2 linked regions of the Solwaraspora sp. WMMA2065 genome follow. The protein of the gene in region 2 interacts with the protein of the main gene of each other region in a pairwise test. Links are inferred from orthologs where the notes say so. Each region holds a gene or a part of one and is shown on either strand. Other genes may lie near its edges. The genes, in order: dnaE and O7610_RS17870.

Region 1 (15,694 bases), 1.6 Mb from region 2 along the record:
CGGAGCAGGTCCAGGTTCGGTCCCCGCATGGTGCCGTCCTTGGTGATGTCGGTGACCACGTACCGCGCGGCCCCGGCCTTGTCCAGCCGTTCGAGGATCTCGAACAGGTTGCCGCCGTCACGGGTCCAGCCTCGGGCGGCCAGCGTACGGCCACGCACGTCCAGGCCGATCGCCACCCGGTCGCCGAACTCGGCGACGATCCGGTCGCACCAGACCGGATCCTCCAACGCGGCGGTGCCGATGTTGACCCGGGCCGCGCCGGTGCCCAACGCGGCGGCGAGCGACTCGTCGTCGCGGATCCCGCCGGACAACTCCACCGCCACGTCGAGCTGCCGGACCACCTCGGCGAGCAGATGGGCGTTGCTGCCGCGGCCGAAGGCGGCGTCGAGGTCGACCAGGTGGATCCACTCCGCCCCGTCACGCTGCCAGGCGAGCGCCGCCTCCAGCGGATCACCGTAGGAGGTTTCGCTACCGGCCGCGCCCTGGACCAGGCGGACGGCCTGGCCGTCGGCGACGTCGACAGCGGGAAGCAGGGTCAGAGTCACGGATCGTCTCCTCGAAGATGGTGGGTGTCAGGTCCGTCGGCCGAGTGCGATGACCACGACGGCGGGTGCCACGAGCAGCAGTACGGCGATCAGCAGCAGGCGCAGCGCCATGTCGGGCACGGCCAGCCAGACGACCGCCAGCGCCGCCACGGTCAGCACTGCGATCCCGGCGCGTTCGGCGCGGCTGCGCCGGATGAACAACCGCCCGGTGCGCCCGCCCGGCCGGCGTGGGGTGAGCCGGCGCAGCGCGGACCGACGACGCTGCCGGCGGGCGCTGGTCCGGGCCCGGGCGGCCCGCTCGCGTTCCGCCTCGGCCAGCCGGGCGGCCCGGCGGCGGGCCCGTTCCTTGCTCACCGGTCCTCCCCTCCCGTCGTGGTCGGCGCAGTCAGCATGGCCAGCCAGTTGCCCAGCAGGGTGGCCCCGGTCTGGCCGGACTTCTCCGGATGGAACTGCGTCGCCGACAGCGCACCGCGTTCGGCGGCGGCCACGAAGCGGCCCCCGTGACCGGTGGTGGTGACCAGGGCGCCGGCGGCGGTCAGCTGATCGACGGCGAGCGCCGCGTAGGAGTGCACGAAGTAGAACCGGGCGTCGGCGGGCTGCCCGGCGAACAAGGTGCTGCCGGCCGGCGCGGCGACGGTGTTCCAGCCCATGTGCGGCACCCGCTCGGCGGGCAGCCGGCGAACCCCGCCGGGCAGCAGGCCGAGCCCTTTGGTGACCACCCCGTGCTCCTCGCCGTACTCGAAGAGGATCTGCATGCCGACGCAGATGCCGAGCACCGGGCGTCCCTCGGCGACCCGCCGGGCGATCACCGGCGCCGCGCCCAACTCGTCGATGCCGGACATGCAGGCCGCGTACGCGCCGACACCCGGCACCACCAGCCCGGCGGCGGCGTCGGCCGCGGCCAGGTCGGCGGTCACGGTCACCTGGGCACCGGCCCGGGCCAGCGCGCGTTCGGCGGAGCGCAGATTGCCGGAGCCGTAGTCGAGCACCACGACGGCCGGCGGTGGCGTGGCCATCAGTCACCTCCGGGTAGCAGCCAGAACACACCGGCGGCGACCGCCAGCAGGGCGAGCCCGGCGGCCAGGCCGACGGCACCGCGCCCGGCACCCTGACGATGCAGCGACCAGGCACCACCGACCAGCACCCCGGCCAGCGCGAACAGCGCTACCGGCAGGAAGCTGTCCACGTTACAGCGCGCCTTTGGTGCTGGGCACCGAGCCGGCCGACCGGGGGTCGATCGCCACCGCCTCGCGCAGCGCCCGGGAGACCGCCTTGAACTGGGCCTCGACCACGTGGTGCGCATCCGGGTGGCCGCCGTCGCGGGCGGCCCGCAGCACCGACACGTGCAGCGTGATCATGGCCGAATGGCCGAGTGACTCCCAGATGTGCCGGGTCATGCTGGTCGGGTAGACCGGCCCGATGTAGGGCGCCAGCGCCGGCTCGTCGTGCACCACGTACGGCCGGCCGGACAGGTCGACCGCCGCTCGTACCAGCACCTCGTCCATCGGAATGGTGGCCGAGCCGTACCGGCGGATGCCCGCCTTGTCGCCCAGCGCTTGGCGCAGCGCGGTGCCCAGCGCGATCGCCGTGTCCTCCATCGTGTGGTGCGCGTCGATCTCCAGGTCACCGACCGTCTGTACGGTCAGGTCGAAACCGCCGTGCCGGGCGATCTGGTGCAGCATGTGGTCGTAGAAGCCGACACCGGTGCCGATGTCGGCGGTGCCGGTGCCGTCGAGGTCCAGCTCCACCAGCACCTTGGTCTCGGCCGTGGTGCGTTCGACCCGCGCGGTGCGGTTCATCAGATTCCTTCCGTGGACGCTCCGGCCCGCAGGCCAGGGAGGAAATTTGCGGCTGTCTGCGACGTGGCGGCCCGTTCGGCCTTGGCGACCAGTTCGGTCATCGCGGCGAGGAACGCGTCGGTCTCCTGCGGCGTCCCAGCGGTCACCCGCAGCCAGCCGGCCAGCCCGACGTCGCGGACCAGCACCCCACGCTCCAGCAACGCCTGCCAGACGGCCCGCTGGTCGCCACCGGCGACGCCATCGACACCGCACAGCACGAAGTTGGCGTCGCTGTCCGCCACGGTGAGCCCGAGCCGACGCAGCTCGGCGACGATCCGGTCCCGCTGATGCATGATCACCCGTACCGTACCGAGCAGGGTGTCCCGGTGCGCCAGCGCCGCCCGGGCCGCCGCCTGGGTGAGTGCCGACAGATGGTAGGGCAGGCGGACCAGTTGGACCGCGTCGACCACCGCCGGATGCGCGGCCAGGTAGCCCAGCCGACCGCCGGCGAAACCGAACGCCTTGCTCATCGTCCGGGTCACCACCAGCCGTGGATGCGTCGACAGCAGCTGCACCGCGCTGGCCGTGCCGGGGCGGGCGAACTCGGCGTACGCCTCGTCGACGACGACCATGCCCGGCGCGGCGGCCAGCACCGCCCGCACCACCGCCGGGTCCAGGGCGGTCCCGGTCGGGTTGTTCGGGGAGCAGAGGAAGACCAGGTCCGGCTGGTGCTCGACCACCTGGCCGGCCGCGTCGTCGGCGGACAGGTCGAAGTCGGGTCCGCGCCGGCCGTCCACCCACCGGGTGCCGGTGCCCACCGCCAGCAGCGGATGCATCGAGTACGCCGGGGTGAAGCCGAGCGCCACCCGGTCGGGACCGGCGAACGCCTGCAGCAGCTGCTGCTGGATCTCATTGGAGCCGTTGGCCGCCCACACCCCGGCGGTGGTCAGCCCATGGCCGAGATAGCCGGCCAGGTCGGCCCGCAGCGCGACCGCATCCCGGTCCGGGTAGCGGTTGAGTTCCCGCAGTTCGGCGGTGACCGCCTCGGCGATCGCCTCGACCACGACGTCCGGCAGCGGGTAGGAGTTCTCGTTGGTGTTGAGCCGCACCGGCACGTCCAACTGCGGTGCGCCGTACGGGCTGCGCCCGCGCAGATCGTCGCGGATCGGCAGGTCGTCCAGGGTGATCGGGCCGGTCATCTGGTCACCGTCGATCCACCCGCGATCGGGGAAACGGCCGGTGAGTTCGCTGCCGGGGCGGCGCTGCCGGTCGGGTCGGCGAACCGGGCCCGGACCGCCTGCCCGTGCGCCGGCAGGTCCTCGGCCTCGGCCAGAGTGACCACGTGGTCGGCGACGTCACGCAACGCGTCCGCGTCGTACTCGACGAGGTGGATGCCGCGCAGGAAGGACTGCACCGACAGACCCGAGGAGTGCCGGGCGCAGCCGCCGGTGGGCAGGACGTGGTTGGAGCCGGCGCAGTAGTCGCCCAGCGACACCGGGGCGTACGCGCCGACGAAGACCGCCCCGGCGTTGCGGACCCGCAGCGCCCACTGCCGGGCGTCCCGGGTCTGGATCTCCAGGTGCTCGGCGGCGTACGCGTCGACCACGGCCAGACCGGCGTCGAGGTCGTCGACCAGGACGGTGCCGGACTGCTCGCCGCCGAGCGCGGTGGCGATCCGGTCGGCGTGCCGAGTGGCCGGCACCTGCCGGGCCAGCTCCCGGTCGACCGCGTCGGCCAGCCCGGTCGACGGGGTGACCAGCACGCTGGCCGCCAACGGGTCGTGCTCGGCCTGGCTGATCAGGTCGGCGGCGACGTGCACCGGGTCGGCGGTGTCGTCGGCGAGAATGGCGATCTCGGTCGGGCCGGCCTCGGCGTCGATGCCGACCACCCCGCGCAGCAGCCGCTTGGCGGCGGTGACCCAGATGTTGCCCGGCCCGGTGATCACGTCGACCGGGGCGCACCGGTCGGTCCCGTCCGGATCGACGGCGGCACCGTAGCCGAGCATCGCGACGGCCTGGGCGCCGCCGACCGCGTACACCTCGTCGACGCCGAGCAGGGCGCAGGCGGCCAGTACGCGGGCGTCGGGCAGCCCGTCGTTGTCGCGCTGCGGCGGGCTGGTCACCACCAGCGACGCCACCCCGGCGACCTGGGCGGGTACCACATTCATCACCACGGTCGACGGGTACATCGCCAGCCCGCCGGGCACGTACAGCCCGACCCGGCCGACCGGCACCCAGCGTTCGGTGACGGTGCCTCCGGGCACCACCTGGGTGGTGACGTCGGTCCGGCGCTGGTCGGCGTGCACCCGCCGGGTCCGGTCGATGCATTCCAGCAGCGCGGCCCGGACCCCGGGGTCGAGGTCACGCTCAGCCGCGGCGAGCGCCTCGGTGGGCACCCGCAGCCGGTGCGGGCTGACCCCGTCGAACCGCTCGGCCGCCTCCCGGATCGCCGGGTAGCCATGGTCACGGACCGCCTCCACCAGCGGGCGGATCCGCTCGACCGCCGCGGAAACGTCGAGCTGGGCACGGGGCAGCAGGCCACGCGGGTCGCGTGACCCGCCTCGCAGGTCGATCCGGTTCAGCACGCCTGCGAGTCTAGGCGTCCTCCCACTGGCCGGACGCCGCCCGTCCAGCGGACGGGACAGTGAGCGTGACCACGCTAGGCTCGACCGGTGGGTCAGCGGCTACCGGTCTTTCCGCTCGGGACGGTGCTCTTCCCCGGGTTGGTGCTGCCTCTGCACATCTTCGAGGAGCGCTACCGGGCGCTGGTCCGGCATCTGACCAGCCTGCCCGACGGGGTCCCCCGGGAGTTCGGGGTGGTGGCGATCCGGCGTGGCTGGGAGGTGCTGCCGACCGCCGGGCCGCCGGGCGCGCCGACGCCGACCTCGGTGAGCCTGCACGAGATCGGCTGCACCGCGCAGCTGCGGCAGGTCACCGAGCTGCCGAACGGACGGTACGACCTCGTGACGGTGGGTCGGCGCCGGTTCCGGATCACCGACCTGGCCACCGAAGGTACGCCGTACCTCACCGCGTCGGTGCAGTGGCTGCCCGAGCCGACCGGGTCCGAGGAGCTGGCCGACCTGCTGGCGCCGCAGTTGCTCGCGGTGTTCCGGCAGTATCTCGACCTGGTCCGGACCGACTCGGCCGAGATCACCGAACAGCTGCCGGAGCAGCCGACCGTGCTGTCCCACCTGGTGGCGGCGACCGCCGCGTTGCACATCAGTGAGCGGCAGGCGCTGCTGGCGGAGCTGGACACCGCCCGGCGGCTACGGGCCGAGCTGCGGATGCTCAATCGGGAGGTGGCGCTGCTGCGCCGGGTGCGGGCGGTGCCGGTCCCGTTGCCCGAGTTGGCGATTCCGGCGAGTCCGAACTGATCCGCGGATCGGCGGCGACGTCCGGGGCCGGCTCCGGACGCAGGTCCGGGTGGTCGGGTCCGGCCCCGACCAGGTCCGGCTCGGGACGCAGGTCCGGGTGGCTGGACCAGCCGGCCAGCATGGTGTACGCCAGCACTGCGCCGAGCGCCGGAGCACCGAACGCGCCGGTGACCGTCGGCAGCACGCCGAACCACAGGTCGAAGTCGCCGGCCTGCAGATCCGGTGGCCGCTCCAACTGGGCACCGAGCGCCGCCGTCTCCAGTGCCCGCTGGTAGCCGGCCAGGCCGATCTGCCGGCCGAGGGTCCAGGCCAGCGCTGCCGCGCCGAGCCCACCGACGGTGACGGCGACCAGCCCGTACGGTCCACGGGACCGGGGCAACGACGCCCAGACGACGATCCCGGCGAGGATCCCGTAGCCGACGCCGAGCATCGCGAACCAGCCGTCGGCGGCGACGAAGTACTCCGGGGCGCCGCCGCGTACCGCCGCGCCCTGCTCGGTTCTGACCACCGGAATCCAGGGGGCCAGCATCGACCAGGCGACGCCGAGCGGAGCACCACCGACGGTGATCGCGGCGGCGACGTACAGCCCGGGCCGACGCCAGATCCGGCGCCGGCCGGCGGCCCGGGTGGGCTCCACGGCGCCGGTGTCGGGCGGCGGCGCCGGCGACGCCCCGGACGGGCCGGTCGGATCACCGGGTGGGCCGGCGTCAGCGGTGGAACTCACCCGTCGATCCTCTCGCAGATCTCAGCCGGCCACGGCGGTGGGGCCGAGGAGCGCTTTGAGGTCTGCCATCAGGGCGGTGGTCGGGGCGACCCGGTGCGGGCCGAGGCGCAGCAGGGTGGCGCGGCCGCCGTTGACGAGTTTGACGTGTACCTCGGCCGAGCCGGGGTGGCTGGTCAGCACGTCGCGGAGGCTGTCGACCAGGGGTGGGGTGCAGCGGGCCGGGGACAGTGCGATCACGATGGGTTTGATCTCGTCGGCGGCGGTGATCTCCGGTACGGACAGGTCCATCGCCATCAGTCGGGGCTGGTCGTCGCGTCGGTCGACCCGGCCCTTCACCACGACGATGGCGTCCTCGGCGATGTACTGGCCGACGAGTTCGTAGGTGTTCGGGAAGAACAGCACCTCGACGGCGCCGCCCAGGTCCTCCAGGGTGGCCGACGCCCACGCCCGGCCCTGTTTGGTGATCCGCCGCTGCACCCCGGAGAGGATGCCGGCCAGGTTGACCACGGTACCGTCGGCGACCGCGCCGTCCTCGGACAGGGCGGCGATGGACATGTCCGCCGCTGCGGCGAGGACATGCTCGACACCGAACAGCGGGTGGTCGGAGACGTACAGGCCGAGCATCTCCCGTTCGAAGGTGAGCAGGTCGGTCTTGTCCCACTCGCCGTCCGGGATCGGTGGGGTGACCACCATCGGACCCGCGCCGCCGCCGGCCGGGTCGGCGGCGCCGAACGCGTCGCCGAACAGGTCGTACTGGCCGACCGCCTCGTTGCGTTTGAGGTCCATGAACGAGTCGATCGCGTCGGCGTGCACGGTCAGCAGGCCCCGGCGGGTGTGCCCCAGCGAGTCGAACGCCCCCGCCTTGATCAACGACTCGACGGTACGTTTGTTGCAGGCCACCGCGTCGACCTTGCGCAGGAAGTCGTAGAAATCGGTGTAGGCGCCCTTGTCCTTGCGGCACCGGGCGATCGCGTCGACCACGTTCGTACCCACGTTACGCACGGCGGCCAGGCCGAACCGGATGTCGGCGCCGACGGCGGTGAACCGGGCCCCGGAGGCGTTCACGTCCGGCGGCAGCACCTTGATCTTCATCCGCCGGCACTCGGCCAGGTAGACGGCGGCCTTGTCCTTGTCGTCGCCGACGCTGGTCAGCAACGCGGCCATGTACTCGGCCGGGTAGTTGGCCTTGAGGTACGCCGTCCAGTAGGACACCAGGCCGTAGCCGGCGGTGTGCGCCTTGTTGAACGCGTAGTCGGAGAACGGGACCAGGATGTCCCACAGCGTCTTGATCGCCTCGTCGGAGTAGCCGTTGTCCCGCATGCCCTGCGAGAACGGCACGTACTCCTTGTCCAGGATCTCCTTTTTCTTCTTGCCCATCGCCCGGCGCAGCAGGTCCGCGGCGCCGAGCGTGTAGCCGGCCAGCTGCTGGGCGATCGCCATGACCTGCTCCTGGTAGACGATCAACCCGTAGGTGTCGCCCAGGATGTCGGCGAGGGGTTCGGCCAGCTCGGGGTGGATCGGCACCACCGGTTTACGGTTGTTCTTGCGGTCGGCGTACTCGTTGTGCGCGTTGGCGCCCATCGGACCCGGCCGGTACAGGGCGAGGACGGCGGAGATGTCCTCGAAGTTGTCCGGCACCATCGAGCGCAGCAGCGACCGCATCGGCCCGCCGTCGAGCTGGAACACCCCGAGCGTGTCACCACGGGCGAGCAGCTCGTAGGCGCGCTTGTCGTCCAGCGGCAGATCCTCCAGGACCAGGTTGAGGTTCTGGTTCTCGGCGATCCCGGCCAGGCAGTCGTCCATCACGGTCAGGTTGCGCAGCCCGAGGAAGTCCATCTTCAGCAGGCCGATGGACTCACACGCGCCCATGTCCCACTGGGTGATGATCGCCCCGTCCTGCTCCCGCTTCTGAATCGGCAGCACGTCCACCAAGGGGTCCCGGGACAGGATCACCCCGGCCGCGTGCACCCCCCACTGCCGTTTCAGCCCCTCCAGGCCCTTGGCCGTGTCGACGATCTTGCGGACCTCGCCGTCGGACTCGTACAGCGCCCGGAACTCCACCGCCTCCGGGTAGCGCGGGTGTTTCGGGTCGAAGATGCCGGTCAGCGGGATGTCCTTGCCCATCACCGGCGGCGGCATCGCCTTGGTGATCCGGTCACCCATCGCGAACGGGTAGCCGAGCACCCGCGCCGCGTCCTTGATCGCGGCCTTCGCCTTGATCGTGCCGTAGGTGATGATCTGGGCGACCCGCTCCTCGCCGTACCGCTCGGTCGCGTAGCGGATCATGTCACCGCGGCGACGCTCGTCGAAGTCCATGTCGATGTCCGGCATCGACACCCGGTCCGGATTCAAAAACCGCTCGAACAGCAGGCCGTGCGGGATCGGGTCCAGCTCGGTGATGCCCAGGGCGTACGCGATCAGCGCCCCGGCCGCCGAACCACGGCCCGGACCGACCCGGATCCCTTCCCGCTTGGCGTAGTGCACCAGGTCCGCGGTCACCAGGAAGTAACCCGGGAAACCCATCTTGAGGATCACGTCGAGCTCGTACTCGGCCTGCCGGCGGTGCCCGTCGGGCACCCCACCCGGGAAGCGGCGCTCCAGCCCGCGCAGCACCTCGGCCCGCAGGAACGACTCCTCGGTCTCCCCGGCCGGTACCGGGAACTGCGGCATCAGGTCCCGCGACGAAAACAGGGCCGAATAGTCGCCGATCTTCTCGGCGATCTCGAGGGTGTTGTCACATGCCCCCGGCACTTCGGCGTCCCACAGTTTCCGCATGTCCGCCGCGGATTTGAGATAGAAGTCGCGGGCGTCGAACTTGAACCGTTTCGGGTCCGCCATCGTCGAACCGGACTGTACGCACAGCAGCACCTCGTGCGCGTCCGCGTCGCGTTCATGGGTGTAGTGCAGATCATTGGTTGCGACCGGTTTGAGATTCAACCGCTTACCGAGCCGGATCAGATCGTCCCGGACCCGGGTCTCGATACCCAGTCCGTGATCCATCAGCTCCAGGTAGAAATTGTCGGCACCGAAAATGTCGCGGAATTCGGCCGCCGACGCGCACGCCTTCTCGAAGTCACCGATCCGCAACCAGGTCTGGACCTCACCGGACGGGCACCCCGTGGTCGCGATGATCCCCTTGCCGTACTCGTTCAGCAGTTCCCGGTCCGCACGCGGCTTGTAGAAGTACCCCTCCAGGCTCGCCCGCGAGCCCAGCCGGAACAGGTTACGCAGGCCGTCCGCGTCCGCCGCCAGCATCGTCATGTGGGTGTACGCGCCACCACCGGATACGTCGTTCTCCCCACCCTCGGCCCACCGTACCCGGGTCCGGTCCCGACGGTCCGTCCCGGGTGTGAGATACGCCTCCAGGCCGATGATCGGTTTCACCCCGGCGCCGGTCGCCTGCTTGAAGAAGTCGTACGCGCCGAAAAGATTGCCGTGGTCGGTCATCGCCAGGGCCGGCATCTCCAGACGGTTGGCCTCGGCGAACAGTTCCTTCAACCGGGCCGCTCCATCGAGCATCGAATACTCTGTGTGCACGTGCAGGTGCACAAAACTATCGGACACCGACCCGGCCCCCTTCTCCCGTCCCGGCACGACCAGCGAACCCTATCGTGTCGCCAGCGGCCCCGCACCGAGGCGCGCGGGGACCGCAGCCGCACGGCCGGCACGACTTTCACTCGCCCCCGACTCACGACACTCCCAGGAGAGTACGAGCTCCACCCGACAACACTGTCAGCGAGGGTTTACCGTCTCTGTGTGAACACAGCCAGACAGATACCCACATTTCGCTCCAGGTTGGCCGGCATCGGCGTCGAGACGCTGGTCAGCATCGGTGCCGCGTTCGGGTTCCTGGCCTGGAGCAAAGACATAGATGTCGATCCACTGGACCGGAAAGGGCAGGTGAGCGGTCTGGCAGCACTCCAGCTCCGGTTCGCGGTGCTGGCCGGCGTGCTGGTCGTTGCGATGGTGCTGATGCACCGGCTGCTCGCCCCTGCGCACCGGCCGTACGTCGTCCGGGCCGGCTGCGCCGCAGTCGCCGGGCTCGCCACCGGGCTCGTCGCCGGTGGGATCGCGGTGGCACTGCGCGGCACCCGGCTGCCGCTGTGGGCCGGCGGCGGCGACTACCAGTGGATCCTCGAGTGGACCGCCGCGTTGTGGTCCGGGCAGGACATATCCGACCACTACCCACCAGTCGTCTTCTGGGTGATCGGGGCCTGGGCGCGGTTGACCGACCAGCCGCACGTCCTCGCCCTCAAGGACCTCCAACTGGCCGGTACGGCTCTGTTCGGCCCGGCCGCCTATCTGGCCTGGCGACTGGTGCTGCGTCCGCTCTGGGCGGTGACCGTCGGGGTGCTGGCGATGCTGCCGATGATCGAACCGGTCAAGCCGTACCCGCAGATCACCCTGGTGATGCTGATCCCGGTACTGGTGAGATTCCTGTCGACGGTCCGCCGGGCCGACCGGATGACCGACCGCCGGGCGCTGCTGGCCGGTGCGGTGGCCGGGGTCGGACTCGGGCTGCTCTTCCTGCTCTACTCCGGATGGTTCGTCTGGTGCGCCGGCGGCATGCTGGTGGCCGTCGCGCTGGCCGCCCCGTGGCGGGCCGGCTGGCGGTCGATCCTACTGCTCGGCGGCGCAACCCTGGTCAGCTTCGTGCTGGTCGGATGGGTGCATCTGCGCGGCCTGCTCGCCCCGACCGGCGGCACCTCCGACGACTACTTCTATTTCGACACCGACACCGAGCCGGCGTACATCGCGATGTGGCGCAACGACCGGCCGGCCGACGTCGGCCCGGTCTGGCCGCCGGTCGGCGAACTCGGCGGGGTCGGACTGTTCACCCTGCTGCTCGCCGCCGGGCTCGGGCTGGCCCTCGCGCTGGCCTGGCGGCGCAGCATCGTGATCGCCCTCGGCGCGTGCGCGGCCAGTGCCTGGTTCCTGCGGATGTGGCTGGCCAGCGAGCAGTGGGAGACCCAGACCGTACGGCTGTATCCGCGGACCACCGCAGTGGTGCTCTACTGCCTGCTGATCCTCACCGGATTCGGTGTGCTGCTCGCCGTCCAGCACTGGCGCGGCCGCACCGGCGCCGCCGCCCCGGGCCGGGAGCCGACCGTACCGGTCGGGTTGCTGCTCGTGCCGCTGCTGTTCGTGCTCGCCTCCGCCGGGTCCGCCACCGTCGACCGGTACATGCCCGACGAGCGGACCAACCACGCCGGCTACTTCGCGTGGATCGCACACACGACGCCCGACCCGGACGGCCGGTGCTCCCGCTGGGGTGTGGCGCACGGCTGCCAGCCGACAGCCGACCGGGTGCCAGCGGACTGACCAGGGGCCAGCGGGACGGGCCCGGACTCAGCGGACGAACGGCTCCAGCATCATCGCGGCCGCCTGCAGCCATGCCTGCCGCGTCTCCGGCTGCAACTGCACGTACTCGATCGACGACCCGGTTTCCAGGGCCGGGTCGTAGGGCACCACGGCCACCGCCCGGGTCCGGGTGGCGAAGTGCCGGCGCAGGTCGTCGAGCAACGGCATCGGCCCCGGACTCGGGCAGGACAGCAAGGTCACCGCGTTGCGCACCAGGTCGCCCATGCCGACATCGTCCAGCAGGTCCAGCATCCAGTCCGCGGTGAACGCCGCGTCCTCCCGGGGCACGCAGGTGACCACCAGCTGATCGGCGGCCTGCAGGACGGTCTGCCAGTTGGCGCTCTCCACGTTGTTGCCGGTGTCCACACAGATCACGTCGTGGGTCCGGCGGAGCAGCTCCAGCACCCGCCGGACGGTGTGCGGGTCGAGCCGCTGCGCGAACCGAGGGCTCTCCTCACCGGCGAGTACGTCGTACGAGCCGTCGGAGGCGTGCCGGAGGTAGTCGTCGAGCCGGTCGGTCAGCTCGTAGCCGTGCGAGCCCTCGATCTCCACCAGATCGGAGATCAGATGGCGGATGGTCCGGGCATGACGGGCGCTGCCGGCCCGCAGTCCGAGCGTGCCGCGCAGTTCGTTGTCGTCCCAGGCGAGCACCCCACGGCCACGGACGCTACCGATCGTCGCCGCAGCGAGCACGGTCGCCGTCGTCTTGTGCACCCCGCCCTTCGGATTGGCGAACGCCAGCACCCGCGGTATGCCGAGGTTGCGACGCAGGATGCCGGTGGCCCGGTCGACCTCCGCGTCGGGCCGGCTCTCCCGCCACTCGATCCGTGCCGGGTATCCGCCACCGCCGTCCGGGCCCGGCGGGTACCCCGGCCCCGGCCCAGGTCCGCCCCGGCGCGGCGGCTCGGCGGCCGGCGGGTAGCCGCCGACCTCGGGGCCGCCCGGGAAGCCCTGTTCCGATGGTGGCGGCACACTCGGGCGCACCGGCCGAGCGGCCCGGTCCGCAGGGTGGCCGGGCATCACCGGATAGCCGGGCGGGTAGCCACCCGGGGCGGCCGGAGCCGGCGGCGGCGCCAGGGCGGCGTACCGTCCGGCGGCCGGCGCCGGCGGTCCCTGGTCGGCCGGATAGCCATGATCAGCCGGATCGGCGGGATAGCCGGGGTGGCCGAGGGTCGAGGGGTGACCGGGACCGGCCGGATGGCCGGAGTCGCCCATCCAACTGCCACCGGTGGAATGCCCCGGCTCCGGATGGTGACCCGGCACCTGCGCGATGCCGTTGGGCACCTGGGCCGTGCCGCGACCATTCTCCCGCGACCGGGGCGCCGCCCCGTTGGGGTCCGCCACCTCAGGCTGCTCACCGGTACGGCCACCGAGGCGTGCCCGGTCGAGCAGCGCGCGCCAGCGCGGCGCTGGTTCGGCAGGCCGGCCCCAGCCGGACTCGGTGCCCTCCACGGCTCGCCCTCCCAGCGCTATCGGTCCCCGCCTGACAGGCTACGAAGCTAGACCTGTTCAGGCCACACCGCCAAAGGCCCGTTGTTCGGCCCGACCGGCCATCTCTACCGGACTCCCCCGGTCCGGTCACCGCAGCCGTCACCCGACGAGGAGCGTGGCGGCACCGGGGGTAGCGTACGGAACCGGGACACCGGTGGTCGATACCGGCCCGCTACCAAGATTCACCGGTGGGGTGCCCCGGGCAGACCGGCGGTCCGCCGGTGGCCGGCGACGCGCCGGTCGGTGACGGGGTACAGCCGGACGGCGTGCCAGCCGTCGCGGCCGGACGGCCCGGCCCGTTGGTCGACCGGCCCGCCGGGGCCGGGGTCGGGCGCCCCGACCCCGCCGGCGACGGGTCAGCCCTACCTGCCGGGTTTCCCGGACCGACCGGCGACGTGTCGACACCGTCCCGGCCGCCGTCGTCGGCGTCCGGGGCGGAATCGGCGCTGCCCGGGGTGGACTCACGGTCGGGTGCGGAACTGGTCCGCCCAGCTGACCCCGCGTCCGGGTCGCCGTCGGTCGCCGGAGCAACACTGGTCGGGCCGCCGCCGACCTTGGTGTCGGCCGCACCGCCCGGCTCGGCGGCCGGAACATCGAACGGCAACCCGCTGCTGGTGAGCGCGGCGTCGCCGACCGGCACCACCTCGTCGTACTCAGGTAGCGGAGGCAGGAACACCGCCCGGTCCAGGCGGCGGACCTCGGGCGCCGGATCGACGACCCGGATCTCGGCCAGGCGGGCCAGCCTGCGCAGATCGACCGGGACGCCCTGCACCACCGCCGCGAACACGCAGGCGCAATGGTCACGGTAGGCGGCGGCCTCGGCGGTGGCCACCCGGGCACCCTTGTCGTAGGCCAGCCACTGGTCAAGATCGGCTGCCCGGCCGAGTTCGGCGACCCGGCGTCGGTAGTCGGTCGCCTGCCTGCTCTTGCGCTCGGCGACCTGTTCCATCCCGGTCAGCACGTCCTCGGGCAGCTGAAAGGCCGGCATCCGGATCACCTGGGTCTTCTCCCGTCCCAGCGGAACCCGGGTGTACACCTCCACGGCAGACACTCCGGACAGGACAGCGGCGAGCCGGTCGGGTGCCAGATACCCGTTGAAGGTTGCCAGGGCGTAGTTGTCGCCGGTCGACCCGGCAGGTGCCGGACCCTCCGGCAAGGTGGCCAGCTCGCCGCGTACCGCCCGGAGGTAGTCCGGTATGGACTCACCCTCGGCTACTCCCACCTGCACGACGTCGTCCACCGCGCGAACGGCGCCGTCGTCGTGATCCACCGCCCAGACGGCGGCGACCAGCACCGCGCTGATCGACACCCCGGCCACCCCGGCGAGCAACTGGGGACGGACCGGTCGCTGCGCGAGCCGGACGGCAGCGTCCGCCAGGACCGGCAGCAGCCGTCGGTCGATTCGCCGCAACAGGTCGCCGGCACGCACGGGCGACTCCCCTTTCCCGATGGCGGGTGGACGCTGAGTGACCGCGTGTTCGCCGGCTCTCAATCGCCGAGCACGGCCAGGGCACGCTTCAAGTCGTCAGGGTAGTCGCTGTGGAAGCGAACTTCCTCCGCCGTACGGGGGTGTAGGAAACTGAGCGCACGGGCATGCAACCACTGGCGGGTCAGTCCGAGTCGGACGGCGAGTGTCGGATCCGCACCGTACGTCAGGTCACCTACGCACGGGTGCCGCAGCGCGGAGAAGTGCACCCGGATCTGGTGGGTACGGCCGGTCTCCAGGCGGATGTCGACCAGACTGGCGGCAGGGAAGGCCTCGACCGTCTCGTAGTGGGTGACGCTCGGCTTGCCACCCGAGACCACCGCCCACCGGTAGTCGTGGGTGGGATGGCGGTCGATCGGGGCGTCGATGGTCCCGCGCAGCGGGTCGAGGTGCCCCTGCACGACGGCGTGATAGCGCTTGTCCACCTCGCGTTCCTTGAACGCGCGTTTGAGCACCGAGTACGCGTGCTCGCTCTTGGCCACCACCATCAGGCCGCTGGTGCCGACGTCGAGCCGGTGCACGATGCCCTGGCGTTCGGCCGCGCCACTGGTCGCGATGGTGTGACCGGCCGCCGCCAGACCGGCCAGCACGGTCGGGCCGGTCCACCCGGGGCTCGGGTGCGCCGCCACGCCCACCGGCTTGTCCACCACGACGATGTCCTCGTCGGCGTACTCGACCCGCAGTCCGTCGACCGGTTGGGCGATCACCACCGGAGCCGTGACGGGCGCCGGCAGGACCACCTCCAGCCAGGCGCCGGCACTCACCCGGTCGGACTTGTGCCGGGTGACCCCGTCCACCTCGGCGTCGCCGGACTCCACCAGCGCGGCGGCCGCGGTGCGGGACAGTCCGAACAGCCGGGAGACAGCCTGATCGAGCCGGGTGCCGTCGAGCCCATCGGGCACCGGCAGCGACCGTCGCTCCCCATGGCGGGCAGGT
Region 2 (14,503 bases):
GTCACCGAGTTGATCCGCCCCGCGCCGCCCCAGTGGAACGGGGCGAACACGGTGTCCGGGCGGATCGACTCGGTCAGTCGGGCCGGGGCGCGCATCTCGCCGCGCCGGCTGGTCACCCGGACCGGCTCGCCGTCGGCGACGCCGAGCCGGGCGGCCAGGTCCGGGTGCAGCTCCACGAAGGCCTCCGGCGCGGCGCCGCGCAGCGGCGCGATCCGGCGGGTCTGTGCACCTGACTGGTACTGGGCCAGCACCCGGCCGGTGGTCAGGTAGAGCGGATAGTCGGCGCAGACCTCCTCGGCGGCGGCCCGGTGCTCCACCGGCACGAACCGGGCCCGCCCGTCCGGGGTGGCGAACCGTTCGGTGAACATCCGCGGGGTGTCCGGTCGGTCCGGGTCCGGGCAGGGCCAGAAGACCCCGTCGGAGGCGTCGATCCGCTCCCAGCTGACCCCGGCGTAGTCGGCGACGCCACCGGCCGAGGCCCGGCGCAGTTCGGTGAAGACCTCGGCGGGGTCGGCCGGGAACTGCCCGGCCGGGCAGCCGAGCCGCTGCGCGAGGTCGGCCAGGACGGCCAGGTCGGTGCGGGCACCGGGCGGGGGTGGCCGCAGCGCGTGCCGGCGTAGCACCCGTCCCTCCAGGTTGGTCATCGTGCCGTCCTCTTCGGCCCACTGGGCGGTGGGCAGTACCACGTCGGCCATCGCCGCCGTCTCGGACAGCACGAAGTCGGCGACGACCAGCAGGTCCAGATCGGCCAGTCGGCGCTGGACCCGGCCGGCGCGGGGTGCGGATACCACCGGGTTGGAGCCGAAGACCAGCAACGCCTTCGGCCCGGCCGGGGTGCCGAGCGCGTCCAGCAGTTCGTACGCGGAAACCCCCGGCCCGGGCAGGTCCGCCGGGTCGACGCCCCACACCCCGGCCACGTGCGCCCGCGCCGCCGGGTCGTCGATGCGTCGGTAGCCGGGCAGCTGGTCGGCCTTCTGGCCGTGCTCCCGGCCGCCCTGACCGTTGCCCTGGCCGGTCAGGCAGCCGTAACCGGAGCCGGTCCGGCCGGGCAACCCGAGGGCGAGCGCCAGGTTGACGTAGGCGCTGACCGTGTCGACTCCCTTGGCGTGCTGTTCGGCGCCGCGCGCGGTGAGGATGACGACCTTGGCGGGCGGGGCGTCGGTCGCGCGGCGGTCGCCGCCGGCCAGAGCGCGCGCCGCCGCCTCCAGATCGGCGATCGGCACGCCGGTGATCCGTTCCACCCGGGCCGGCCAGTAGCCGGCGACGGTGGCCCGGACAGTGTCGAAGCCGGTGGTCCGCTCGGCGACGTAGGTGTGGTCCACCCAGCCCTCCCGCACCGCGACGTGCAGCAGCGCGTTGGCCACCGCGAGGTCGGTGCCGGGGGTGGGTTGCAGGTGCAGGTCGGCCAGGCGGGCGGTGGCCGTGCGGCGCGGGTCGATCACGATCAGCGTGCCGCCGCGCTGTTTCATCTCGGTCAGGTAGCGGGCGAACGGCGGCATCGTCTCGGCCACGTTCGCGCCGACCAGCAGCAGGGTGTCGGCGGTGCCGACGTCGGCCATCGGGAACGGCAGGCCACGGTCGACGCCGAAGGCCCGGATCCCGGCGGCGGCCGCCGAGGACATGCAGAATCGGCCGTTGTAGTCGATGTTGCGGGTGCGCAGCGCGACCCGGGCGAACTTGCCCAGCGCGTACGCCTTCTCGTTGGTGAGGCCGCCGCCGCCGAACATCGCGACCGCGTCGCGGCCGTGCCGTTGCTGGATCCGCCGGACACCGTCGACGATCCGGGTCAGGGCCTCGTCCCAGCTGGCCGGCCGCAGTTCGGTGCCGGGTCGGTCGCGGACCAGCGGGGTGGTCAGCCGCTGCGGGTGGTCGAGCAGTTCCGCAGCGGTCCAGCCCTTTTGACAGAGCCCGCCCTGGTTGGTGGGAAACTGCCGGGGCAGCACCTGCACACCGCCGTCGGTCGTGGCACGCAGTCGCATCCCGCACTGCAGTGCGCAGTACGGGCAGTGGGTGGCCACGGTCCGGTCGGCGGATTCGCCGGTCGGACCGATGGTCAACTGCACGCTGCCTGGCATGTGCGAAGCGTGCCGGGGGGCGATTTCGCCGCGACGTCCCGATTGTTTCCAGCCTGCTAAGAGCAGCTCACACGGGCTGTTGTCAGAGGGTTAGCCGGCCCACTTGGTGGGACCTCCGGCGTACCGGTGCCGACCAGCCGTTTTGACCGGCGTGCCGGGCAGCGGGTATCGTCGCCTGCTGTTGTGCGACAATCGAGGGGCGTCCCTCGCCAGACCCGTCACCGTCTCAGGTCACCGTCCGTGGATGCAGCTCACCGTCTGCGGGAGGCCCCGTCCGATGGTGCCAGGTCAGCCGGGGTATGCTTGTCGTTCGCGCGCGTTCTCTGCCAGGTCGCCCCGGTTCCGGGTCGCCCCGACGGCCCGCGCGTTACCTGACGACCGACGCGCGACCCCAGACCGACGACGAGACAAGGTAGACCTGTGCGTACGTACAGCCCGAAGCCGGGTGAGATCGAGCGTCAGTGGCATGTGATCGACGCCTCTGACGTCGTGCTGGGCCGCCTGGCCACCCACGCCGCCACGCTGCTGCGCGGCAAGCACAAGCCGACTTTCGCGCCGCATGTCGACACCGGTGACTTCGTCATCGTCGTCAACGCCGGCAAGGTGGCGTTGACCGGCAACAAGCGGCACACCAAGGTGGCCTACCGGCACTCCGGTTACCCCGGCGGGCTGAAGCAGGTCGGCTACGACGAGCTGCTGGCCAAGCGCCCCGAGCGGGCGATCGAGCTAGCCGTCAAGGGCATGCTCCCGCACAACAAGCTCGGTGCCAAGCTGATCCGCAAGCTCAAGGTCTACGCCGGCGCCGAGCACCCGCACGGTGCTCAGCAGCCGGTGCCGTTCGAGATCAAGCAGATCGCGCAGTGAGCGCGGGCGAAGGAACCAGCATGACCGACACCACCGAGGCCAGCCCGGTCGCCGTTGCCGACATCGAGCCGGCCCCCGCCGTGACGCCCGCGCCAGTGGTGCGTACGCCGCGCGGCGAGCGCCCGATCCAGACCGTCGGGCGGCGCAAGGAAGCCATCGTCCGGGTGCGGATCGTCCCCGGCTCCGGCAAGATCACCTGCAACGGTCGCGAGCTCGAGGAGTACTTCCCGAGCAAGGTGCACCAGCAGTTGATCCGGGAGCCGCTGGTGACGGCCGAGAAGGCCGAGGCGTTCGACGTGATCGCCAACCTGCGCGGCGGCGGCATCACCGGCCAGGCCGGTGCGCTGCGGCTGGGCATCGCACGGGCGCTGTGCGCCAACGACGGCGACGACCGCCCGGCGCTGAAGAAGGCAGGTTTCCTCACCCGCGACGACCGGGTCAAGGAAAGCAAGAAGTACGGCCTGAAGAAGGCCCGCAAGGCCCCGCAGTACTCGAAGCGCTAGTCCGACACGGCTGAACGGGCGGCCGGGACACCTCCTTCGTGGGGTTTCTCGGCCGTCCGTGCTTTTTTGTCTAGTTGATGCGGATTCTTTCGTTCATCGGCAGTATCTTCATCGGTTGCCGGCTCGCTCGCCATCGCAGCGGGCGGATCCATACCCCCGACGGGGAGGCGGAGCGGCACCGTTAGCGGGACCATCGGAGGATGACTGGTATGGCGCGGCTGTTCGGCACCGATGGCGTACGCGGGCGGGCCAACGCCGATCTCACCCCGGAGTTGGCGCTGGCGGTCGCGGTGGCCGCCGCGCACACCCTGGCCGAGCGGGATCCGAGCCGCCAGCCGCTGGCCGTGGTCGGCCGCGATCCACGGGCCAGCGGCGAGATGCTGGAGGCCGCCGTGGTGGCCGGGCTGACCAGCGCCGGCGCGAACGTGCTACGGGTCGGCGTGTTGCCGACCCCCGGCGTCGCGTTCCTGGTCGGCGAGACCAAGGCCGACTTCGGGGTGATGCTCTCCGCGTCGCACAACCCGATGCCGGACAACGGCATCAAGCTGTTCGCCGCCGGTGGGCACAAACTGCCGGACGACCTCGAGATGAAGATCGAGGCCGCGATCGGCGCGGCGATCGAGGGCGACGGGTCCACCGGCCGACGGCGGCCCACCGGGGCCGGTATCGGTCGGGTGAGTGATCTGCTGGACGGGGCCGAGCACTACGTCGGTCATCTGGTCGGCACGGTCAACCACCGGCTCGACGGGCTGCGGGTGGTGGTCGACTGCGCCAACGGCGCGGCGGCCGAGGTCGGCCCGGTCGCCTACCGGGAGGCCGGCGCGGAGGTCATCGCGATCAACGCCGAGCCGAACGGGCTCAACATCAACGACGGTTGCGGGTCGACCCACCTCGACGTGGTCCGGGCCGCCGTCCTCGAACACGGCGCCGACCTGGGGCTGGCCCACGATGGCGACGCCGACCGGTGCCTGGCGGTGACCGCCGACGGTACCGAGGTGGACGGCGACGAGATCATGGCGATCCTGGCGCTGGCCATGCGCGACGCTGGCACGTTGACCGCCGACACCCTGGTGGCCACGGTGATGAGCAACCTCGGTCTGCGGCTGGCCATGTCCCGGGAGGGCATCAAGCTGGTCGAGACCAAGGTCGGCGACCGGTACGTGCTGGAGGAGCTGCGGGCCAGCGGGCTTGCACTGGGCGGCGAGCAGAGTGGGCACATCGTGATGCCCAGCTACGCCACCACCGGGGACGGGGTGCTCACCGGACTACAGCTGATGTCCCGGATGGCGGCCACCGGATCTTCGTTGGCCGGCCTGGCGGCCGCCGTCACCAAGCTGCCCCAGGTGCTGGTCAACGTACCGGTCGGCGACCGGGCCGCCGGCGCCGGCGACCCGGCGGTACGGGCGGCTGCCGAGCGGGCCGAGGCCGAGCTGGGCGGCACCGGTCGGGTGCTGCTGCGACCGTCCGGCACCGAGCCGCTGGTCCGGGTGATGGTCGAGGCGGCGACGGTGGAGACTGCCCGTTCGGTCGCCGAGCGGATCGCCGCAGCCGTCCGAGCAGCCAGCCCGGCCTGACTCCGCCCCGGTCCGCCGGCCCGCCTGATCAGCCAGCCGGTCGCAGGCCGGCCAGTCGTCGGCTCGCTTCGGCGAGGACCTCGGGACGTTTGCAGAAGGCGAACCGCACCAGCAGCCGGCCGGCGTCCGGCTCGTCGTAGAACACCTGGGTCGGTACGGCGACCACTCCGCAGCGTTCCGGTAGGGACAGGCAGAATTCGATTCCGTCGGTGTCGCCCAGTGCGCTGATGTCGGCGGTGGCGAAGTAGGTGCCCTCCGGCACCAGCACCCGGAATCCGGCCTCGGACAGCCCGGCCACCAGTTGGTCGCGCTGCGCCTGCAGGTTCTGCCGAAGCCCGGTGAAGTAGCTGTCCGGCAGGTCCAGCGCCACCGCGACGGCCGGCTGCAGCGGCCCGCCGTTGACGTAGGTGAGGAACTGCTTGACCCGTGCGATGGCGGTGACCAACGCGGCCGGCCCACTGACCCAGCCGATCTTCCAGCCCGTACAGGAGAAGGTCTTGCCGGCCGACGAGACGCGCAACGTCCGGTCTCGCATCCCGGGCAGGGTGGCGAGCGGGACGTGCGGGGTGTCGGCGTCGGTGAAGACGAGGTGCTCGTACACCTCGTCGGTGACCGCCCAGATGTCGTGCTCCTGGCAGATCGCGGCGATCGCGGTGAGCTCGGCGACGGTGAAGACCTTGCCGGTCGGGTTGTGCGGGGAGTTGAGCAGCACCAGGCGGGTCTGCGGCCCGACTGCGGCGCGCAGCGCGGCGGGGTCGAAGGCGTACCGGCCGTCCCCGTCGGGACGTAGGGTGACCGGCCGGCGTACCGCTCCGGCGAGCGCGATCGCGGCCGCGTACGAGTCGTAGTAGGGCTCGAAGCAGACCACTTCGTCGCCCGGCTCGCACAGGGCGAGGATGGCGGCGGTGATCGCCTCTGTCGCGCCAGCGGTGATCAGGACCTCGGTCTCCGGGTCGTAGTCGAGACCCCAGAAGCGCTGCTGGTTGCGGGCGACGGCGGTGCGCAGCGCCGGGATGCCGGGACCGGGCGGGTACTGGTTGTGGCCGCTGCGCAGCGCCTCGGTGGCGGCGGTCAGCATCACGGTGGGCCCTTCGGTGTCCGGGAAGCCCTGGCCGAGGTTGACCGCGTCGGTGCGGACGGCAAGAGCGGACATCTCGGCGAAAATCGTCGTGCCGAACGGGCGCATGCGGCGGACCAGGGGGTCGATGTCGGCGGGGGCGCCGGGGGAGGTGACCACCTCGCCACTTTATGCGGTCCATCGAAACAGATGACGGCACCCATACCTTGCGCCCATAAGGCGGGTTTGGTCGGTTACTGCTCAGCGTGCTTGATTGATTGCTGGGGTTATGCGCACAGCCGATGAGCGATCGTGGGCTAGGCTACGACCCATGTGTGGAATCGTGGGGTACGTCGGCACGCGGCCGGCGCTGGGCATCGTGCTGGACGGGCTCCGGCGGCTCGAATACCGGGGCTACGACTCGGCCGGCGTGGCGATCGTCTGTGACGACGAACTGCGCACCGAGAAGCGGGCCGGCAAACTCGCCAACCTGGAGAAGGCGCTCGGCGACGAGCGGTTCGGCACCGCCACGGCCGGTGACACCACGCCGGTCGACGGCTCCGGCTGCCCGGCCCCGATCGGCATCGGCGACGGCACCGCCGGAATCGGCCACACCCGGTGGGCCACCCATGGCGGACCGACCGACCGCAACGCCCACCCGCACGTGTCCCGGGACGGCCGGGTCGCGGTGATTCACAACGGGATCATCGAGAACTTCGCCAAGCTGGTCGCCGAGCTCGAAGCCGACGGGGTCGAGTTCGTCAGCGACACCGACACCGAATGCGCCGCCCACCTGCTCGCCGCCGCGCTGGCCGACCTGCGGGCCGCCGGCGAGCCGGAGGGGCCGCGGCTGCTGGCCGCCGCGATGCGTCGGGTGTGTCAACGCCTCGAAGGCGCGTTCACCCTGCTCGCGGTGGACGCCAGCATCCCGGACGCGGTGGTCGGAGCGCGGCGCAACTCCCCGCTGGTGGTCGGTCGCGGCCCAGGCGAGCACTACCTGGCCAGCGACGTCTCCGCGTTCATCGAGCACACCCGCGACGCCGTCGAGCTCGGTCAGGACCAGGTCGTCCTGATCACCCCGGACAGCATCGAGATCACCGACTTCTCCGGCGCGCCGGCGCTCGGCCGCGACTTTCATATCGACTGGGACGCCTCCGCCGCCGAGAAGGGCGGCTACGACTACTTCATGCTCAAGGAGATCGCCGAGCAGCCGCAGGCGGTCGCCGACACGCTGCTCGGCCGGCTCACCGAGACCGGCGAGATCATGCTGGACGAGGTCCGCCTTACCGACCAGGACCTGCGCGACGCCGACAAGATCTTCATCGTCGCCTGCGGTACGGCGTACCACTCCGGCATGGTCGCCAAGTACGCCATCGAACACTGGACCCGGATCCCGTGCGAGGTGGAGCTGGCCAGCGAGTTCCGCTACCGGGACCCGGTGCTGGACCGGTCCACCCTGGTGGTGGCGATCTCCCAGTCCGGCGAGACGATGGACACCCTGATGGCGCTGCGCCACGCCAAGGAGCAGAAGGCCAGGGTGCTGGCGATCTGCAACACCAACGGCTCCACCATTCCGCGCGAGTCCGACGCGGTGCTCTACACCCACAGCGGCCCGGAGATCGCGGTCGCCTCCACCAAGGCGTTCCTCACCCAGCTGGTGGCCTGCTACCTGATCGGCCTGCACCTGGCCCAGGTGCGCGGCATCAAGTACGCCGACGAGGTGGCCGCCGTGGTCAGTCAGCTGCAGGAGATGCCCGACAAGCTGCGGCAGGTGCTGGACTCGATGGAACCGGTCCGCCAGCTCGCCCGGGACCTCGCCACCGCCAACCAGGTGCTGTTCATCGGCCGGCACGTCGGCTACCCGGTCGCCCTCGAAGGCGCGCTCAAGCTCAAGGAGCTCGCCTACATGCACGCCGAGGGCTTCGCCGCCGGCGAGCTCAAGCACGGCCCGATCGCGCTGATCGACCAGGGCACCCCGGTGGTCTGCGTGGTGCCCTCACCGGCCGGCCGGGGCATGCTGCACGACAAGATCGTGTCGAACATCCAGGAGGTACGGGCCCGGGGCGCCCGGACCGTGGTGATCGCCGAGGAGGGCGACACCGCCGTGGCGCCGTACGCCGACGACCTGATCTACGTACCGCGCACCCCGACGCTGCTGGCCCCGCTGTTGACCACGGTACCGCTGCAGGTGCTCGCCTGCGAGATCGCCGCCGCCCGGGGCCACGACGTCGACCAGCCCCGGAACCTGGCGAAGTCGGTCACCGTGGAGTGACCGCCGCGCCCGTGCCGGGCCGGCTGCCAGCCGGGTGGTCGACGCCGAGCACGATCCGGGCCATCGAGTCCAGCGCCGGATTGTCTCCGGCCCAGTAGCCCAGATGCCCCGACGCGTCACCGGTGAAGACCCGGGCACCGAAGTCCTCGCCGCTCGGGTCCTCGCCGTGCCACAGCCGGTCGCCCGGCCACAGCTGCGGCCAGGTCGCCCGGCGGATGACATCGTTCTCGGCGGTGGTGGCCCACACCCGGTCGGCCGGCACCGCCAACTCGTCCACCCGGTCCACCCCCACCCCGGGCGAACCGACGAAGATCAGGTTGTCGGCGGCCAGGCCGGGTGCCTGCGCCGCCGTACCCACCACCAGCGAGCCGTAGCTGTGTCCGAGCACGGTCAGCCCGCCCGGGTCGCCGGCGCGGTTGACGCCCAGACCATCCTGGAACCGGCGCAGGTCGGCGGCCCCGGCCCGCGCCGGGGCGGTGCTGGCCGCCTCGTCGACGAACGCCGGTGCCGCGTAGTCCAGCCACAACACGGCTGCGGTCGACTCCTGTGGAGCCAACTGCTGGCAACGTTGCAGCACCTGCTCGGTGCGGGCCAACTCGCCGCCGACCCGGTCGAGACCGCTGCCCATCCCCGGGACGTGGGTCAGCACGCGTCGGGCCTGATCGGGATCGCCCAGCGCGAGGATCACCCGGCCGGTCGAGGCGGGAGCCGACGGATCACCCGGCCGGCCGGCGCCGCCGTCCAGCGCCAGCAGGTAGGCCCGAGGGCCGGACGCGGACGTGAGCCGGTCGTCGACCGTGTCCAGGCCGTCGATCAGCCGGTCCAGCCGGCGCAACCGCGGCACCGCCGTCGGGTCCGTGCTGTCCAGCAGCGCCGCCCGTTCGGCCAGCAACGCCGCCCGCTGCCGACCCAGCAGCAGCCGGTTCGCCTGGTCCCGAGCAGCCGCCGGCAGACCGTCCCACCGGCCGACCCGGGCCGGCTCGTGCCGGATCAGCCAGCGTCGCTGCGCATCGTCCAGCCCGGCCCACCAGGCCCGCACCGCAGCCGGCGCGGCCGACGGCGGTGGGCGCGTCGCCGGCGGCCGCGCCGGCCAGCCCTGGCTGGCGGCGGTGGCGGCCGCGTCGAGCCGGCGGGCCGCGTCGACGTCCGCCTCGGTGGCCAGGGCGAGCGCGTCGGCGACGCCGGCGGCTACCCGGCGGGCACCGGCCAGGGTCGGCCCGTCCGGGCGGGTCACCGCCGGGTCCACGCCGACTCGGCCGTCCCGGTCGATCGACAGACCGAGCACCCCCGCCGTGGCGACCCAGTCGGCGAGCACCGCCTTGGCCCGGGCCAGCTGCTCGGCGTACCGGCTGAGGATCTGGTCGACGACGCACAGCGCCGGGCCGACGGCGTCTAGCCGGTCACCCAGGCCGGCCAACCGGGTGTCGGCGGCGGTCGCCGCCGGCCCGGACCAGCCGGCGCGCAGTGCCCCGGCCGCCCCGGCCACCTCGGCGGCCCGCCGTTCGACCGCTGGTTGCCGGCGCCGCCAGCCGTACGCGGCCTGTTGCCAGGCCGCCGGGTCGGCCCGCCACAGCTGCCGGTACGTGATCATTTGGCCAGCCGGTGGACCGCCCGCCAGTCGGCGGCGTCGTACTCATCGGCGGCCCTGGCCAGCGCCTGCCCGGTGGCGGCCGCGTCCGCGCCGGCCCGGCTCACCTGCCGGTGCACTGCGGCCTCCACCGTGACCAGCAGGTCGGCCGCTGCCCAGCCCGGTGCGGCGACGGTCAGCTCCGGCTGGCCGGCCAGCCCGTGCGCCAGCCGGTAGGCCAGCCCGGTCAACCGGTCGGCGGCGTCGTGCAGCACGGCCGGCCGCACCCGCAGCGGCCCGCCGCCGGCCGGGCCCACGTCGTTGCCGGGCAGTTCACCCATGTCGCCTCCGTTCACCCATGTCGCCTCCGTTCACCCATGTCGGCTCCGGTCACCGTGTCGCCTCCGTCGGCATGCGTCGATGGGCAGACGCTATCCGGAACCGACAGCGTGGCGGGGGACCCTGTGGACAATCGGCGCAGCGGTTACCGTCCCACCGGTCACCACCGCCGGTAGGGTGACCGTGGGCGGTGAGCGACGAAGCGGCGCGGCGGAGGTAAGCGAATGATCCAGGTGTGGCGGGTGTCCGACGTCCGCAGCGCCGAGCAGGCGCTGATGGCGACCGTTGCACCGGGGACACTGATGCACCGGGCCGCCGCCGGCCTGGCCCGCCGGTGCGCCACCCTGCTCGCCGAGCGCGGCGGGGTCTACGGTGCCGAGGTGCTGCTGCTGGTCGGCTCGGGCGACAACGGCGGCGACACGCTGTACGCCGGAGCCCGACTGGCCCGCCGGGGCGCCCGGGTCACCGCCTGGCTGCTGCGACCGGACCGGGCCCACTGTGGCGGGCTCGCCGCGCTACGGTCCGCGGGCGGCCGGGTGGCCGACGGTCGGACCGCCGACGGTGCCGGCCGGCACGCGGACCTGATCATGGACGGGATCGTCGGCATCGGCGGCACCGGCGGGCTGCGGGAGCCGGCCGCCGGTGCGCTCGCCCGGGCCGGCGAGCTCACTTCGGCACGTGGCGGCCGGCCGGTGCTGGTCGCGGTGGACGTGCCCAGCGGCGTTGCGGTCGACACCGGCGGGGTGCCCGACGGTGCCGCGGTGCCGTCGACCGGAGCTGGCCCCGCCAGGTCCGGAGCTACCGGGTCCGGAGCCGCCGCGGTCGGGAGGGACACCGTACGAGCCGACGTCACCGTCACCTTCGGTTGCCTGAAGCCGGCGCTGATGGTGGGACCGGCCGCCGTCCGCGCCGGTCACGTAGAGCTGGTCGACATCGGCCTGCGACCGTGGCTGCGCGGCACACCCGCGTTCGAGGTGCCCGGCCGCGACGACGTCTCGGCGTGGTGGCCGACGCTGGTCCCGGCCGCCGAGAAGTACACCCGGGGAGTGGTCGGGGTGGCGACCGGCTCGGCGACCTATCCGGGTGCGGCGGTGCTCTCCGTGGGCGGGGCGGTCGCCGGGCCGACCGGCCTGGTCCGGTACGCCGGCAGCGCCGCCGCCCAGGTGCTGGACCGGTACCCCTCGGTGATCGCCACCGGTCGGGTCGCAGACGCCGGCCGGGTGCAGGCCTGGGTGTGCGGCTCCGGGCTGGGCGGCGGGGAACACGCCGTGACCGAGCTGCGGTCGGTGCTGGCCGCGCCGGTGCCGGTGGTGCTGGACGCCGACGCGTTGACCATGCTGGTCGACGGCAGCTGGGCGGAGCAGTTGCGCGGCCGGCAGGCACCCACCGTGATCACCCCGCACGATCGGGAGTTCGCCCGGCTCGCCGGCCAGCCACCCGGCGACGACCGGGTCGGGGCCGCGCTGCGGCTGGCCGCCTGGATGCGGGCGACCGTCCTGCTCAAAGGCGACCGTACGGTGGTCGCCGGACCGGACGGACGGGCGTACGTGAACGCCACCGGCACCCCGGCGCTGGCCACCGGCGGCACCGGCGACGTACTGGCCGGCCTGCTCGGCTCGCTGCTCGCCGCCGGGCTGGATCCGCAGCGGGCGGCGCTGGCCGCCGCGTACGTGCACGGCCTGGCCGGCCGGGCCGCCGCCCGCACCGGGCCGGTCACCGCGGTCGAGGTGGCCGCCGCGCTGCGCCCGGTGGTGGCCGACCTGACCGGCGGGTGCCAGCGGTCTGTCGGTGGGTGACGATGATCTGACGGCCGGCCGCCGACCTGACCGGCCGGGAACCTGCCCGATCAGGTGACCGGTCAGTAGGCTGGCCTCATGTGGCAGGCAGAGGTGCGGGTCGACCTGGACGCGATCCGGGAGAACGTGGCCCGGCTGCGGGCCGGCACCAGCGCCGAGCTGATGGCGGTGGTGAAGGGCGACGGGTACGGCCACGGCATGGTGCCGGCGGCCCGGGCCGCACTCGACGCCGGAGCGGACTGGCTGGGCGTCTGCACCCTCGGTGAGGCGCTGGAGCTGCGCGGTGCCGGACTGACCGGGCCGGTGCTGGCCTGGCTGCTCAGCCCCGGACTGCCCCTGCACGAGGCGGTCGCCGCCGACGTCGACCTCGGCGTCGGCAGCCGCGCCCTGCTGTCCGAGGCCGTCGCCGCGGCCCGACTCGCCGGCCGGCCGGCCCGGTTGCATCTCAAGATCGACACCGGGTTGTCCCGGGGTGGGGCCACCGGCGACGACTGGCCCGAGCTGGTCGAGACGGCCGCCAAAGCGCAGTCCGACGGCACCGTCGAGGTGGTCGGGGTGTGGAGCCACTTCGTCTTCGCCGACGCGCCCGGGCACGCCACCATCGACCGGCAGCTGGCGGCGTACCACGACGGGCTCGCCGTGGCCAGCCGGTACGGGCTGCGCCCCCGCTACCGGCACCTGGCCAACTCCGCGGCCACCCTGACCCGGCCGGACACCCACTTCGACCTGGTCCGGCCCGGTATCGCCTGCTACGGGCTGTCCCCGGTGCCGGGCGAAGGCTTCGGTCTACGGCCGGCGATGACCGTCCGCGCCCGGGTGATGCTGGTCAAGCGGATCCCCGCCGGGCAGGGCGTCTCCTACGGGCACACCTACCACACCAAACGGGAGAGCACTCTGGCCGTGGTGCCGCTCGGCTACGCCGACGGGGTGCCCCGGCACGCGTCCAACACCGGGCCGGTGCGCCTCGGTGGCCGGACGCGCCGGATCGCCGGCCGGGTGTGCATGGACCAGATCGTGCTCGACTGCGGCGACGACGAGATCAACGCTGGGGAGGTGGCCACATTGTTCGGTGACGGACGCGACGGCGGCCCGACCGCCGACGACTGGGCCGACGCGGTCGGCACCATCAACTACGAGATCGTCACCCGGTTCGGTAGCCCCCGGGTGCCCCGGATCTACCAGGACAGCCGGCCATGAGCGGGCAGCGGGCCGGTGCGCAGAAGGTGGCCCGGACCGCCGGCATCGTCGGCGCGGTCATCGGCGTCGCGGCTGCCGGGGTGACCGCGACGGTCACCGTCGAACGCGCCCTGGTGCGCCGGCTCAAGCGGGAGGTGGCGGACCGGTACGCCGACGAACCCTTCGGCGAGCTGCCCTACGACGAGACCCGGGTGGTCACCGCGGCCGACGGCACCGACGTCTACGTGGAGATCGTCGAGCCGGACGACGCGGCACCGCTGCGGCCGACCATCGTCTTCGTGCACGGCTACTGCCTGGACATGGGGACCTTCCACTTCCAACGCCGGGAGCTGACCCGGCAGGGAGAGTACCGGTTGGTCTGCTACGACCAGCCCGGCCACGGCCGCTCCGGCCGGCTGGAGTCCGGCGACTACGAGATCGACGCGCTCGGTGAGACGCTGCGGGCGGTCATCGAGCAGGCCGCCGGCGACGGCCCGTTGATCCTGGTCGGACATTCGATGGGCGGCATGACCATCATGGCCCTGGCCCAACGGCATCCGGAGCTGTTCCGCGACCGGGTGGTCGGCACCGTACTGATGGCGACCTCGGGCAGCCTGGTCGACGAGGCCCGGCTCGGTCTGCCGGCGATCCTCAGCCGGGCCGGCTCGCCGCTGCTGATGCTGGTCAACAACGCCACCCGGCTGACCGGTCCAGTGATCGACCGGCTGCGGGTGGCCACCGCCGACCTCGCCTGGCTGCTGACCCGCCAGTACGGCTTCGGCACCGACCGGCCCAGCCCGGCGCTGGTCAGCTACGTGGAGCGGATGAACTCGCGGACCTCGGCGGAGACCGTCACCCGGTACGTGCGTACCCTGCTGACCCACTCCCGGTACCCGGCGCTCGCGGTCCTGGAGAGCAGCCCCACGCTGGTCATCGTCGGCGACAAGGACATGATCACCCCGGTGACCCACTCGGAGGAGATCCTGCGCCGGCTGCCCGACGCCGACTACGTGAGGATCCCCGACGGCGGGCACGTGGTGATGCTGGAACACGCCGACCGGGTCAACGCGGTGCTGGTCGCGTTCCTTGCGAAAATCGCCCGATGACTGTCCGGATCCCGCTACCCGAACTGGCCGACACCCACGACCTCGGCCGCCGCCTCGGCCGGCTGCTGCGCCAAGGCGACCTGGTGGTGCTGACCGGTCCGCTCGGCGCCGGCAAGACCGCGCTGGTGCAGGGGATCGGCGACGGCCTCGGGGTACGCGGCGACGTCACCTCGC

The links.
Region 1: the proteins of O7610_RS17870 (region 2) and dnaE interact in binary tests that used the Escherichia coli proteins (3 or more experiments, as listed by UniProt). The link is inferred for Solwaraspora sp. WMMA2065 from one-to-one orthologs.

Annotation. Positions count from the first base shown.
Region 1 is NZ_CP128361.1:2,354,556-2,370,249, forward strand. The notes cover bases 6,242-10,329. They hold dnaE (DNA polymerase III subunit alpha), read right to left. Parts: upstream 9,985-10,329; coding sequence 6,442-9,984; downstream 6,242-6,441. Other genes in these bases: O7610_RS10650 (DUF2567 domain-containing protein), read right to left, coding at 6,242-6,420; O7610_RS10660 (hypothetical protein), read left to right, coding at 10,177-10,329. In the rest of the region: bifunctional 1-(5-phosphoribosyl)-5-((5-phosphoribosylamino)methylideneamino)imidazole-4-carboxamide isomerase/phosphoribosylanthranilate isomerase PriA, read right to left, coding at 1-545; O7610_RS10615 (hypothetical protein), read right to left, coding at 573-899; imidazole glycerol phosphate synthase subunit HisH, read right to left, coding at 896-1,561; O7610_RS10625 (CG2302 family histidine operon protein), read right to left, coding at 1,561-1,731; imidazoleglycerol-phosphate dehydratase HisB, read right to left, coding at 1,733-2,344; O7610_RS10635 (histidinol-phosphate transaminase), read right to left, coding at 2,344-3,522; O7610_RS10645 (LON peptidase substrate-binding domain-containing protein), read left to right, coding at 4,995-5,696; more of O7610_RS10650, read right to left, coding at 5,611-6,241; more of O7610_RS10660, read left to right, coding at 10,330-11,742; O7610_RS10665 (AAA family ATPase), read right to left, coding at 11,770-13,254; O7610_RS10670 (hypothetical protein), read right to left, coding at 13,445-14,701; O7610_RS10675 (RluA family pseudouridine synthase), read right to left, coding at 14,761-15,694. UniProt on the Escherichia coli protein: DNA polymerase III is a complex, multichain enzyme responsible for most of the replicative synthesis in bacteria. This DNA polymerase also exhibits 3' to 5' exonuclease activity. The alpha chain is the DNA polymerase catalytic subunit.
Region 2 is NZ_CP128361.1:3,926,113-3,940,615, reverse strand. Bases 4,150-7,046 are described here. They hold O7610_RS17870 (pyridoxal phosphate-dependent aminotransferase), read right to left. Parts: upstream 6,254-7,046; coding sequence 5,045-6,253; downstream 4,150-5,044. Other genes in these bases: glmS (glutamine--fructose-6-phosphate transaminase (isomerizing)), read left to right, coding at 6,405-7,046; glmM (phosphoglucosamine mutase), read left to right, coding at 4,150-5,016. Also shown: O7610_RS17890 (molybdopterin oxidoreductase family protein), read right to left, coding at 1-2,075; rplM (50S ribosomal protein L13), read left to right, coding at 2,496-2,939; rpsI (30S ribosomal protein S9), read left to right, coding at 2,960-3,442; more of glmM, read left to right, coding at 3,652-4,149; more of glmS, read left to right, coding at 7,047-8,345; O7610_RS17860 (alpha/beta hydrolase), read right to left, coding at 8,332-9,936; O7610_RS17855 (hypothetical protein), read right to left, coding at 9,933-10,253; O7610_RS17850 (NAD(P)H-hydrate dehydratase), read left to right, coding at 10,476-12,047; alr (alanine racemase), read left to right, coding at 12,126-13,244; O7610_RS17840 (alpha/beta fold hydrolase), read left to right, coding at 13,241-14,329; tRNA (adenosine(37)-N6)-threonylcarbamoyltransferase complex ATPase subunit type 1 TsaE, read left to right, coding at 14,326-14,503. UniProt on the Escherichia coli protein: Shows aminotransferase activity with methionine and histidine as substrates, and to a lesser extent also with phenylalanine.